Regions from separate parts of the Sphingomonas panaciterrae genome, predicted to be linked through region 1. Evidence: predicted binding sites of a transcription regulator. Region 1 holds the regulator's gene; each other region holds the start of a gene.
The links. Region 1 encodes LexA, which represses DNA repair genes until DNA is damaged. Its sites were predicted from a motif close to GTTCCNCNCTTGTTCT; they were not measured.
Positions count from the first base shown of each region.

Region 2: L8F96_RS06015 (ImuA family protein) is a predicted target of LexA. The motif match lies at 1,507-1,522, and genes of this name have one in related genera.
Region 3: uvrA (excinuclease ABC subunit UvrA) is a predicted target of LexA. The motif match lies at 1,956-1,971, and genes of this name have one in related genera.

Region 1 is NZ_JAKNQR010000004.1:231,781-235,960, reverse strand. Features, by position in the region: gene L8F96_RS12835 (ComEC/Rec2 family competence protein) at 1-1,960, shown strand, start outside; gene lexA (transcriptional repressor LexA) at 2,035-2,697, opposite strand; gene L8F96_RS12825 (molybdopterin molybdotransferase MoeA) at 2,753-3,937, opposite strand; gene moaC (cyclic pyranopterin monophosphate synthase MoaC) at 4,004-4,180, opposite strand, start outside.
Region 2 is NZ_JAKNQR010000001.1:1,222,831-1,227,010, forward strand. Features, by position in the region: gene L8F96_RS06010 (3-methyl-2-oxobutanoate dehydrogenase (2-methylpropanoyl-transferring) subunit alpha) at 39-1,325, opposite strand; gene L8F96_RS06015 (ImuA family protein) at 1,547-2,302, shown strand; gene L8F96_RS06020 (DUF6504 family protein) at 2,211-4,180, shown strand, end outside.
Region 3 is NZ_JAKNQR010000001.1:571,201-575,380, forward strand. Features, by position in the region: gene L8F96_RS02770 (TonB-dependent receptor domain-containing protein) at 1-1,737, shown strand, start outside; gene uvrA (excinuclease ABC subunit UvrA) at 1,979-4,180, shown strand, end outside.

The sequences.
Region 1 (4,180 bases):
CGCCGCGCTTGCCCTTCTCGCGCTTGCGGCATCCTCCGCCGGTAGTCGCGCTGCCCGGGTGGCGGCGATCGGCAGCATTGCTTTCGCGGTCGGGCTCGCACTGGTGTGGCTGCAGGCGGAAACGGCGGCCGCGCCCGTCCTTGCGCGTCCCGCGATCGCCACTTTCTCTGGCCGGGTGGAGGCAATGAACGCATTGCCGGCGCGCGGCCTAGTGCGGCTGCGGCTCGGCGATCTTGAGTGGCTGGATCGCAGGCCGCCGCGTGCGCCCCTCCAGGTGCGCGTCAACGTAGCAGAGGAGGACGTGCCGGCCGGGCTGCTGCCCGGGACGCGGATCAGCCTGCGCGCGCGGTTGATGCCGCCCCCGCTGCCGGCGGTGCCGGGCGCCTATGATTTCGCGCGCGTGGCATGGTTCAGCGGGATTGGTGCCACCGGACGGGCGCTCGGCCCACCCGAGATCCTGTCGGGTGCGGTCGCGGGAGAGCCGTTCCGCGCGCGCTTGTCCCGCCACATCCAGCACAATCTGGAGGGAAGTGCCGGCGGCATCGCCGCCGCGCTGGCGACCGGCGACACCGGGGGGATCGAGGAACCGGACCAGGAGGCGATGCGCCGCTCCGGCCTCGCGCATCTTCTGTCGGTCAGTGGACTCCATATCACCGCGGTCGTCGGCCTGACGATGCTGCTCGCCGCACGACTGCTCGCGCTCAACATGCGGCTCGCGCTCACCGGTCGGGTTCCGCTGATCGCAGCGGCGACCGCTGCCGTGACCGCGCTCGGCTATACCTGGCTGACCGGGAGCGAGGTGCCCACGATCCGCAGTTGCATCGCCGCCTTGCTGGTGCTCGCCGCCATGGCGGTGGGGCGAGAGGCGCTGACCTTGCGGCTGGTGGCGACCGGCGCACTCGTCGTGCTGCTGCTCTGGCCGGAGTCCCTGGCGGGGCCCAGCTTCCAGCTCTCCTTCGCCGCCGTCACTGCGATCATCGCGCTGGCTGAGCATCCGGCGGTCCGCCGCTGGTTCGCGCCGCGCGAGGAATCATGGGGCCGCCGCCTCCTGCGCAATGGCGGCTCGTTGCTGCTGACCGGCGCGATCGTCGAAGTCGCGTTGATGCCGATCGCCGTCTTCCACTTCCACAAGGCCGGCATCTATGGCGCGCTGGCCAATATCGTCGCCATCCCGCTGACCACCTTTGTCGTGATGCCGCTGGAGGCATTGGCGCTGCTGTTCGATACGACGGGGCTCGGCGCGCCCTTCTGGTGGCTGACGGGGCAGGGGTTATCGCTATTGTTGTGGATCGCCCGGACGACGGCGGCGGCGCCTGGGGCGGTCGCGGCACTGCCAGCGATGCCGGCGGGCGCCTTCGCGTTGATGGTCGGCGGCGGGCTGTGGCTGGCGCTCTGGCGGACGCGCTGGCGGCGGATCGGCTTGATCCCGGTCGCGGTCGGCGCGCTTTGGGCGCTCGCGACACCGCCCCCCGACCTTCTGGTAACCGGCGACGGACGGCATCTCGGCGTGCGGCTGCCCGATGGGCGCGTAGCGCTGCTGCGCGATCGGGCGGGCGATTATGCGCGTGACATGCTGGCGGAAAATGGCGGATCTGACGCCGAACCGGTGCTCTTGTCCGATCAGGGCGCGGCGCGCTGTTCGCGCGATCTATGCCGCGTCGATCTGCCGGTCGGCGACCGCACATGGCGCGTGCTGGCGACGCGCAGCGCCTATCTGGTGCCCGCCGGCGCGCTGATCCAGGCATGCCGCAATGCCGATATCGTGGTCAGCGAACGCCGCCTGCCGCGTGGCTGTACGCCGCGATGGCTGCGCCTCGATCGTGAGATGCTCGCGCGAACCGGCGGGGTGGCGATTTCGCTCTCTACCGGGCGCGTCGATACCGTGATCCGCCCCGGCGACGCTCACCCCTGGGTGCTGGCTGGGATGCCAATCCTTTCGGGCCGCTCAACGAATCGCTGACGCAAGGATGAACAACCGACGTTTCGCCCGGAGAAAGCGTTCAGCCCGCCGCCGGCGGGCCTGCGCCCGGCCAATCAGGAATAGCGCCGCAGAATCCCGGCCAGCTTGCCCTGCACCCGCACCTGCGCTGGCGCATAACGCTGCGGATCGTAGGAGCGATTTGCCGGGTCGAGCCGGATCATCGTGCCTTCGCGCCGAAAATATTTCAGCGTCGCCTCGCTGTCCTCGATCAGCGCGACCACGATCTCGCCGTCGCGCGCCACATCCTGCTTGCGGATCAAGGCGAAGTCGCCGTCGAGGATGCCCGCCTCGACCATCGAGTCACCGGCAACCTCAAGCGCGAAATGCTCGCCCGAGCCCAAAAGCGCCGCCGGCACCGGAAGGCTGGTGGAGCCTTCGAGCGCCTCGATCGGGGCGCCGGCCGCGATCCGCCCGTGCAGAGGCACCTCGACCACGTCGTTGGCCGGCTCCGGCAGTGCGGGCGCCGGCGTGGATGAACGGACGGCCTCGCGGCTCTCCGGGCGATCGGGCACCTTCAGCACTTCCAGCGCGCGGGCGCGATTGGGCAAGCGACGCAGAAAACCGCGCTCTTCCAGCGCGGAAATGAGGCGGTGGACCCCGGACTTCGATTTCAGGTCCAGCGCATCCTTCATCTCTTCGAACGAAGGGGAGACGCCGGTTTCGGCCAGTCGATCATTGATGAAACAGATCAACTCGTGCTGCTTTTTGGTGAGCATGCATCATCTCCGCGGCGAACAGACTGGGAACCTTTAAGGAACGTAAACCGACGCGTCAAGCAATCACGAGGATTTCTGCCGAGTCGCCCATCGCCGCAGCAGGAGCATGTGGTTGACGAACGACGAGGCAGCCTGCCCGTGCCAACGTTCGTAGCATGGAACTGTCCTGGATCGTAGCAACATAGGCCCGTCCATCGCGCAACTCTGCGCGTAGATAATCAGTGCGCGGGCCATTGGCCGGCAACGCTTCGCCAAGGATGCCGGTGGTCGTTTGCGGCAGGGGCTGCGCCGCCCCGGCAAGCGCCGCGACCATCGGCTTCACGAACAGCAAGCCGGTGACAAAGGCGGAGACGGGGTTTCCCGGTAGCCCCAGCACGGCCATGTCGCCGCGCCACCCCGCCATCAGCGGCTTGCCGGGGCGAAGCGCGATGCGCCAGAAATCGATCGCGGCGCCCGCCGCCTGCAGCGCAGGACGAACCAGGTCGTGATCCCCGACCGAGGCGCCACCGGTGGTGACGAGGACGTCGGCCGCCACATGACGGAACGTGTCGGTCAGCGGTTCCAACCGGTCAGGGAGGATGCCGAGGTCGATGATCTCCACCGGAAGATCGGCGAGCAGCGCCCGTAGCAGCAGGCGGTTCGATTCCGGTAGCCTGCCGGGCTCGATGGCCCGTCCGGGTTCCACCAGTTCATCGCCCGTCGCGGCGATCGCCACGCGAACCCGGCGCCGGACGGTGACGTCGCCCAGCCCCCCGGTGGCCGCAACCGCCAGGCGCGCCGGCGTCAGCCGTTCGCCGGCCGCGACCAGCGTATCGCCGTCCGCAAAATCGAGCCCACGCCGCCGGATGTTGGCGCCCTCGCGTGCCGGTCCTTCGCCATCGAGCCATAAAGTATCGCCGTCGCGACGGGCCTCTTCCTGCACCATCACCGTGTCCGCGCCCTCGGGCACGGTGGCGCCAGTGAAAATCCGTGTCGCCTGGCCCGCCTTCACGGCACCTGCAAATGGCCGTCCGGCGGCGCTCTCGCCGATCACTCGCATCGGGCCCGGCAGGTCACTGAACCGCACGGCATAGCCGTCCATCGCCGACAGGTCGCGCTCGGGCTGGGTACGGCACGCGATCAACGGGACCGCCACCCAGCGTCCGATCGCGTCCGCCAGCGGCAGCGTTTCGGTCGACAGCGCGGGCGCCGCAGCCAACAGGCGCGCCTGCGCCTCTGCGACAGGAAGCAATTCGCTCATGATCCGGCGAGTGACAGATTCATGCTGTCGGCAACACCCATAATAATCGCGGCGCGGCCCTGAGGGTCAGGCGACGAAATCGCCCGACTTGCCGCCGGTTTTCTTCAGCAGGCGGATGTTGCCGATCGTCATCCGCTTATCGAGCGCCTTGGCCATGTCATAGACGGTCAGCAGCGCCGCGGAGACGGCGGTCAGCGCCTCCATCTCCACGCCGGTGCGGCCGCTGGTGGCAACGATGGCCTG
Region 2 (4,180 bases), on a different contig from region 1:
GTTCGCCGTCGGGGCGGCGGCACTCACCGTCGCAGCGCTCACTTCTTGCGCGCCCACGGTCGCCCGCTTTCCTCTTCCTCGGCGATCATCTGCGCCTGCTGTTCGCGCAGATGCCACGGCATCTCCTCGAACACGCCGTCGAACAGCGTGTCGAGCGGCTGGTGCAGGCCATGGCCAAGGATGCCGTTCTTCTCGGCTTCCTTCTGCGCGGCCTTCACCTCGTTGGCGACTTCCTTGTCCATCGCCGCCTGGCGCTCCTCGTCCCATTCGCCGATGGTGATCAGGTGATCCTTCAGCCGGCGGATCGGGTCGCCCAGCGGCCATGCGGTCGGCTCGCCCGCGCTGCGATATTGCGACGGGTCGTCGGACGTGGAATGCCCTTCGGCGCGATAGGTGAAATGCTCGATCAGCGTGGGGCCCTGGTTGGTCCGCGCACGCTCCGCCGCCCACTGCGTGGCGGCATAGACCGCCAGCGCGTCATTGCCGTCGACCCGCAGGCCAGCGATGCCATAGCCAACCGCGCGCGCGGCAAAGGTCGTCGCCTCCGCGCCGGCAAAGCCGGAAAAGCTCGAAATCGCCCATTGGTTGTTGACGACGTTGAAGATCACCGGTGCGCGATAGACGGTGGCAAAGGTCAACGCGGAGTGGAAGTCGCCCTCCGCGGTCGATCCCTCGCCGCACCAGGTGGCGGCAATGCGCGTGTCGCCCTTCGATGCGGACGCCATCGCCCAGCCCACCGCCTGCGGATATTGCGTCGTGAGGTTGCCGGAGATCGAGAAGAAGCTGAAGCGCTTCTCCGAATACATGATCGGCAGCTGCTTGCCCTGCAGCTTGTCACCCGCATTCGAATAGATCTGGTTCATCATGTCGACCAGCGGGCACCCGCGCGCGATCAGCAGGCCCTGCTGGCGATAGGACGGAAAGCACATGTCGTCGGCGTCGAGCGCATAGGCCTGCGGCACGGCCACCGCCTCCTCGCCCAGCGACTTCATGTAGAAGCTCGTCTTGCCCTGCCGCTGCGCGCGGAACATGCGTTCGTCGAACGCGCGCACCGTCGCCATATGGCGCAGCATGCGGCGCAGCGTATCGGGCGACAGCTTGGGATCCCACGGGCCGACCGCGCGATTGTCGTCATCGAGCACGCGGACCATCGTATAGACGAGGTCGGTGAACCCGCGCGCGTCCTCGGCAGTGTCCGGGCGGCGCACCGATCCCGCGGCGGGGATCTCCACATCCGAAAAATCGACCGTGTCGCCGGGGCGGAACTTGGGCTCGGGCACATGCAGCGCGAGCGGGGGCAGATTGCTGCGGGCGGCGTCCGCCATAGTTTCTCCGGTTACTTGTTGCACCGGACAACGCGCCGGTGAGCAGATCGAATCCTTGTTATAAAATTTCAACGCACAGCGCCAGCGTCTGCGATGCAAGGAAATGTGACACGACCTTTTCGTCCGCCGAAACCGCCATGGATCATGGTTTCGAGTCGCACGATTGACTCCGCCGGTTGTAGGAACAAAAGAGGAACGTGAGTTTTGAGTGAGTCGTGCCCGTGCCATCCCCTGCCACCATTGCCGAGCTGAGAGAAACGCTCCGCGCCATTGAGGGCGACGGCCATCGCCGGCGCGAGACGCTGCCCTTCGGCGTGGCGGATATGGATTCGCGGCTCGCCGACGGCGGGCTGCGGCTCGATGGGCTGCACGAGGTCGCGGCGAAGGGCGCCGACATGTGCGATGATTCGGCCGCCACCTTGTTCATGGCGGGGATTGCCGCGCGCGCCTGGGGTCCGATCCTGTGGGTCGTGCGCCGGCGCGATCTGTTCGCCCCCGGCCTCTACCAGGCGGGCCTCTCCCCCGAACGCGTCCTTTATGCCGAGGCGCGCGACGATGCCGAAGTGCTCGCGCTGATGGAGGAAGGGCTGCGCCACCGCGGTCTTGGCGCGGTGATCGGCGAGGTGAAGCGCGCTGCCATGCCTGCCACCCGCCGGCTGCAACTCGCCGCCGAAGGGGGCCGCACGATCGCGCTCCTCCTGCGCCGCCATGCGCGCGAGGATGCCGATCCGCTGGCCCCGCCCTCCGCGGCGCTCACCCGCTGGCGGATCGCTTCCGCCCCCTCCGTTCCCCTGCGCTGCGGCAGCATGGGCCGCCCGCGCTGGGCCGTCTCGCTGGTGCGGCAACGCGGCGGCGACCCTTTCGACACTTTGCTGGAGGCCTGCGATGACACGGGTCGTCTCGCTCTACCTGCCGCACTGGGCGATCGATCGCGTGCGCCGGGCCGAGCGTCGCCGCGCACCAACGCCGCGGCCTGAACCGGGCAATTCGCTCGATTCAGGGCCGCTCGATCTCGCGCCGCTAACGGCGGCGGTGGCCGAGGAACAGGTGCTGCAATGCGACGCGCCGAAGAACACCGGCTGGCGCCCCGGCGCGCGCTGGGCGCGCAGCGATGCGTCTGCGCCTGTTGAGAAGCGCTGGTCGCAATCGACGCGCGCCGATGTCGCACGCCAGGTGGAGGCGATGCCCGCGCATCAGCGCCCGCCAATGCGCGAAATGGGCCGCCGCAGCGAGGCCGCCGACCATCCCTTCCGCGCCATGCCGCCGGACGAAGGCGCGCGCCCCGTGCCCACGACGCTACCCGTGCGTCCCGATCCGGAGGACGTGCCCAACACCCGCTGGCGCGGCTTCGACGGCCTCGATCCCAACGCCGACGACCGCGCCGCCGCCGCGCTCGCACGGTGGAACGCCATGCCCAGCGTCCGCTACCCCGGCGAGGGACCCCACCCCGACAAATACGCCCGCTGCGGCTCCAATGATGCCGGCGCGCGGGTCCCCGGCGTCGCACCCTTTTTCGACACCGGCCGCACCCTCGCCAACACCGTCGCCCGCGCCAGCAATCTCCAACATCCCGCCCCCAAACCTCACAAGCGCAATGTTCGAGAACTTCCGCCGCCCTTGATCACCGTCCACAAGATCGGCAGCCGCATCGAAATCGCCGCCGCCTCGCCCGAGGCACGCGCCCTCGGCCTCACGCCGGGCATGGCGCTGACTCAGGCGCGCGCCGCCGTCCCAGACATCGACGTGCGTGATGCGGATGCCGCCGGCGACCTCGCCGATCTGCACCGCCTCGCCACTGCGCTCGCCCGTCGCTGGTGCCCGGTGGTCGCACTGTCAGACAGCGATGGCCTGTTCCTGGAGATCAGCGGCACCGCGCACCTCCACGGTGGCGAGGAAGCGATGGCGCGCCGCCTGCTGCGCCTGCTCGCCCGGCTCGGCATCACCGCGCAGCTGGCGATCGCCGACACCGCGGGCGCCGCCTGGGCCTTCGCCCGTCAGGCTGCGCCCGCTGCGATCACCCCCCCCGGCGCGCATGTCGCCGCGCTCGTCCCGCTGCCGGTCACCGCGCTCCGCCTCGCCGATGGCGCGCGCGAATTGCTCGCCCGGCTCGGCGTGGAGACGATCGGCGAGCTCATGGCGATGCCCCGCGCCCCGCTCGTCCGCCGCTTCGGCAAGACGATCGCGCAGCGGCTCGACCAGGCGACCGGCGCCCTGCCCGAACCGCTCGATCCGATCATCCCGGTGCAGCCGATCGCCGTCACCCGCCGCTTCGCCGAACCGATCGCCACCGCCGATACGATCGGCCATTGGCTCGCCGGCCTCGTTGATGATCTGGCGGCAGCGCTGGCCAACGCAGGGGTCGGCGCCCGCGCGCTCGCCTTCGTCGCCGCGCGTGTCGATTCGACCGATCAGGTGATCCGCATCGGTCTCGCGCGCGCCAGCCGCGAACCGTCGCACCTGCTGCGTCTCATCGCCCGCCGGATCGAGGAAATCGACGTCGGCTACGGCCTCGACGCGCTGACGCTTCACCTCGTCCGCGCCGACCCGCTCGGTCCCGAAACGCTGGGCGCGGCGCTTGCCGAACAGCAGGCGCCCGATCTTGCCCCTTTGGTCGACACGCTCGCCAACCGCATCGGCCCGACGCGTTTGTGGCGGCACCAGCCGATCGAAAGCGACGTCCCCGAACGCTCGGTCGCCCCGCTGCCGCCCCTCGATCCCCCCGCCACCGCCGCCACCCGCCTGAAGCGCGACGATGTGCGCCAGCTCGACGGCCGCACGCCCGATCACCCCTGGCACCCGCGCTGGCCGCGCCCCGCACGATTGCTGCGCCGTCCCGAGCCGATCGACCACGTCAT
Region 3 (4,180 bases), on a different contig from region 1:
ATCGAGCGTGATACCTTCCGCATCGTCGGTGGTGTCCGCGGCGATTTCAACGACGACTGGACCTACGAAGTTTCGGTGAACTACGGTGAGCACCGCGAAAACAATCTGATCGTCGGCAACGTGAACACCCAGCGCTACCTGCTGGCGCTGGACACGACGCGCAACGCCGCTGGTCAGATCGTCTGCCGTGCGCAGGTCGACGGCGCCTATGCCGGCAGCGACCTGGGTGGCAATCCGGCACAGCTCGCGGCCGATATCGCCGCCTGCGTTCCGCTCAACCCGTTCGGCGAGGGCTCGGTCAGCCAGGCCGCGCGCAACTACATCCTGTCGCCGACCGAAGCATCGGGCAAGGCAACGCAGCTGGTCGTCAACGGCTTCGTCGCGGGTGACTCCAGCCAGCTGTTCGAACTGCCCGGTGGCCCGGTCGGCTTCTCGGTTGGTGGCGAATATCGTCGGGAAACGCTGACCTATGACCTCGATCCGCTGACCCAGGCGGGCTACAACTTCTACAACGCGATCCCGAGCTTCCGCTCGCCGGCGTTCGAAGTGAAGGAAGCGTTCGGCGAATTGTCGATCCCGCTTCTGAAGGACGTGTTCCTGTTCAAGGAACTGACCATCTCGGGTGCGGCCCGCGTCGCGGACTACACCGGTTCGGTCGGCACGGTCGTGGCGTGGAACGGCAATGCCACCTGGCGCCCGGTCGACGACCTGCTGCTGCGTGGTGGTTACTCGCGCTCGGTGCGTTCGCCGTATCTGGGTGAGCAGTATTCGCCGCTCGGCCAGAACTACACCGCTGCTCCGAACGATCCGTGCTCGGCGCGCAACATCAACACTGGTTCCGCAACGCGCCCCGCGAACTGCGAGGCGGCCGGTCGTCCGGCAGGTTATGACTTCGTCTACACCTCGTCGCTGGAAATCCAGAGCGGTGGCAACCGTCAGCTTGAGGCGGAAACGTCCAACTCGCTGACGCTGGGCGGTGTCTTCTCGCCGCGCTTCGTGCCGGGTCTGTCGCTGTCGGTCGATTACTACGACATCACGGTGAACAACGTGATCACGTCGCCGACGGTCCAGCAGGCCTTGAACGCGTGCTACGACGCACCGAACCTGAACAACCAGTTCTGTGATCTGTTCACCCGCGCTGGCGCCAATGGTGGTCCGAACGGCGAAGAAGCGTTCCGGGTCATCGAGGGATCGTTCCAGGATCTTCCGCAGAACTATGCCCGCTTCAAGACGCGCGGCATCGACACGCAGCTCGCGTATAACCGCGACTTCGGCTTCATGCGGGCGAACTTCAAGGCGGTCTGGACTCACCTGATCCAGCTCGACCAGTTCACCGATCCGTCGCGTCCGGAATTCAAGAACGTCCTGACGAGCGAGCTCAGCTATCCAAAGGATCAGGTGATCGCGTTCACCGACCTGCGCTTCGGCAAGTTCACGCTCGGCCACACGATCCGCTGGATCGACGGCATGTATCTGAACACCTTCGAAGACTATAACAGCGTGAACGGTCAGCCGCCGCAGAACCCGGACTATGCGACGATCCGCAAGTATCCGTCGGTTGTGTACAACGACATCCGCTTCGGCGTCGACGTGGAAGACAATTTCACGCTCGACTTCGGCGTCAACAACGTTGGCGACGTCAAGCCGCCGTACGGTCTGACCGGCATCACCACCGGCTCGGGTATCTACGACAACCGCGGCCGCTTCTTCTACGCGGGCTTCCGCGCACGCTTCTGATCCATCGATCAGATTGCACTTTTGGAGGGGTCGGCCATGCCGGCCCCTCTTTTTTTGTGCCACGAGCCGGTTCGTCGTTCAGCCTTGGCGGGTGTGAGGCTCAGCACAGCGGCTGACGAATGACAGGAGCCCTACCCGCACGGGCAAAAGATACCTTTCCGTCCGCCGCTGGCATCCCCCGCCCCCGCTTCCTACATCTCCGGTCTATCCTCCCGACCGGAACGGAAGTAGAACTAAACGCATGCTGACTCACATCTCCGTCCGCGGCGCGCGCGAGCACAACTTGAAGGACGTAAGCGTCGATATCCCCCGGGATACGCTGACGGTGATCACTGGCCTCTCTGGCTCGGGCAAGTCGAGCCTCGCGTTCGACACCATCTATGCCGAGGGTCAGCGCCGCTACGTCGAGTCCCTGTCCGCCTACGCCCGCCAGTTCCTCGAACTGATGCAGAAGCCGGACGTCGATCATATCGAGGGGCTCTCGCCTGCGATCTCGATCGAGCAGAAGACGACCAGCCGCAACCCGCGCTCCACCGTCGCGACGGTGACCGAGATCTACGATTACATGCGCCTCCTCTGGGCGCGTGTCGGCATCCCCTATTCGCCCGTCACCGGGGAGCCGATCGCGGCGCAGACCGTCAGCCAGATGGTCGACCGGGTCATGGCGCTGCCCGAAGGCACGCGGCTCTACCTCCTCGCCCCCGTCGTGCGCGGCCGCAAGGGTGAGTATCGCAAGGAAATGGCCGAGTGGCAGAAGGCCGGCTTCACCCGCGTACGGATCGACGGCGAGATCCACGAGATCGAGGACGCGCCCGCGCTCGACAAGAAGTACAAGCATGACATCGAGGTCGTGGTCGATCGCCTCGCAGTGAACGCGGACATCGCCACCCGCCTCGCCGACAGTTTCGAGACCGCGCTGAAGCTCGCCGACGGCCTTGCCTATGTCGATCTCGCCGACGGCGTCGTGCCGGGGCGCGAGGATGAGGCCGCGTCCGGCGGCGCGATGAAGAACGCCGGCATCCCCGCCAACCGCATCGTCTTCTCCGAGAAGTTCGCTTGCCCGGTCAGCGGCTTCACCATCGCCGAGATCGAGCCGCGCCTCTTCTCCTTCAACGCCCCCCAGGGCGCCTGCCCGGCCTGTGACGGCCTCGGCGAAAAGCTGATCTTCGACGAGGATCTCGTCGTCCCCAACCACGCGCTCACCATCAAGAAGGGCGCCGTCGTCCCCTGGGCGAAGTCCAACCCGCCCTCACCCTATTACATGCAAGTGCTCGGCTCCCTCGCCCGCGCCTATGATTTCAGCCTCGACACCCCCTGGGCCGAGCTTCCGGAGGAGGTGCGGAACATCATCCTCCACGGCACCAAGGGAAAGGCGGTCACCCTCACCTTCATCGACGGCAAGAAGAGCTACGACGTCAGCAAGCCGTTCGAGGGGGTCATCGGCAATCTCAATCGCCGCATGCTCCAGACCGAGAGCGCGTGGATGAAGGAGGAGCTCGGCAAGTACCAGTCGTCCCAGCCGTGCGAGGTCTGCCACGGCGCCCGCCTGAAGCCCGAGGCGCTGGCGGTAAAGGTCGCGATGCAGGACATCAGTCACGCGACCCACCTCTCGGTGGTCGACGCGCTCGCCTTCTTCACCGACCTCCCCAATCACCTCAACGACCAGCAGCGCGCCATCGCGGAGCGCATCCTCAAGGAAATCGTCGAGCGGCTGGGCTTCCTCAACAACGTCGGCCTCGACTATCTCAACCTCGATCGCACCTCCGGCACCCTGTCGGGCGGCGAGAGCCAGCGCATCCGCCTCGCCAGCCAGATCGGCAGCGGCCTCTCCGGCGTCCTCTACGTCCTCGACGAGCCCTCGATCGGCCTGCATCAGCGTGACAACGACATGCTGCTCGCCACGCTCCGCCGCCTGCGCGATCTCGGCAACACCGTCCTCGTCGTCGAGCATGACGAGGATGCGATCCGCACCGCCGATTACGTGATCGACATGGGCCCCGGCGCCGGCGTCCACGGCGGCCAGATCGTCGCGCAGGGCACGCTCAAGCAGCTCCTGAAATCCAAGGGCAGCGTCACCGCCGATTACCTCAACGGCACCCGCGAGGTCCCCGTCCCGGCCAAGCGCCGCAAGGGCTCGGGCAAGAAGCTGACGGTGCACAACGCCACCGCTAACAACCTGACCGGCGTCACCGCCTCGATCCCGCTCGGCACCTTCACCTGCATCACCGGCGTCTCCGGCTCGGGCAAGTCGAGCTTCACCATCGACACGCTCTACGCCGCCGCCGCCCGCGCGCTGAACGGCGCGCGCATCCTCGCCGGCAAGCACGACAAGGTCACCGGGCTGCAGCATCTCGACAAGGTGATCGACATCGATCAGTCGCCGATCGGCCGCACCCCGCGCTCGAACCCGGCGACCTATACCGGCGCCTTCACCCAGATCCGC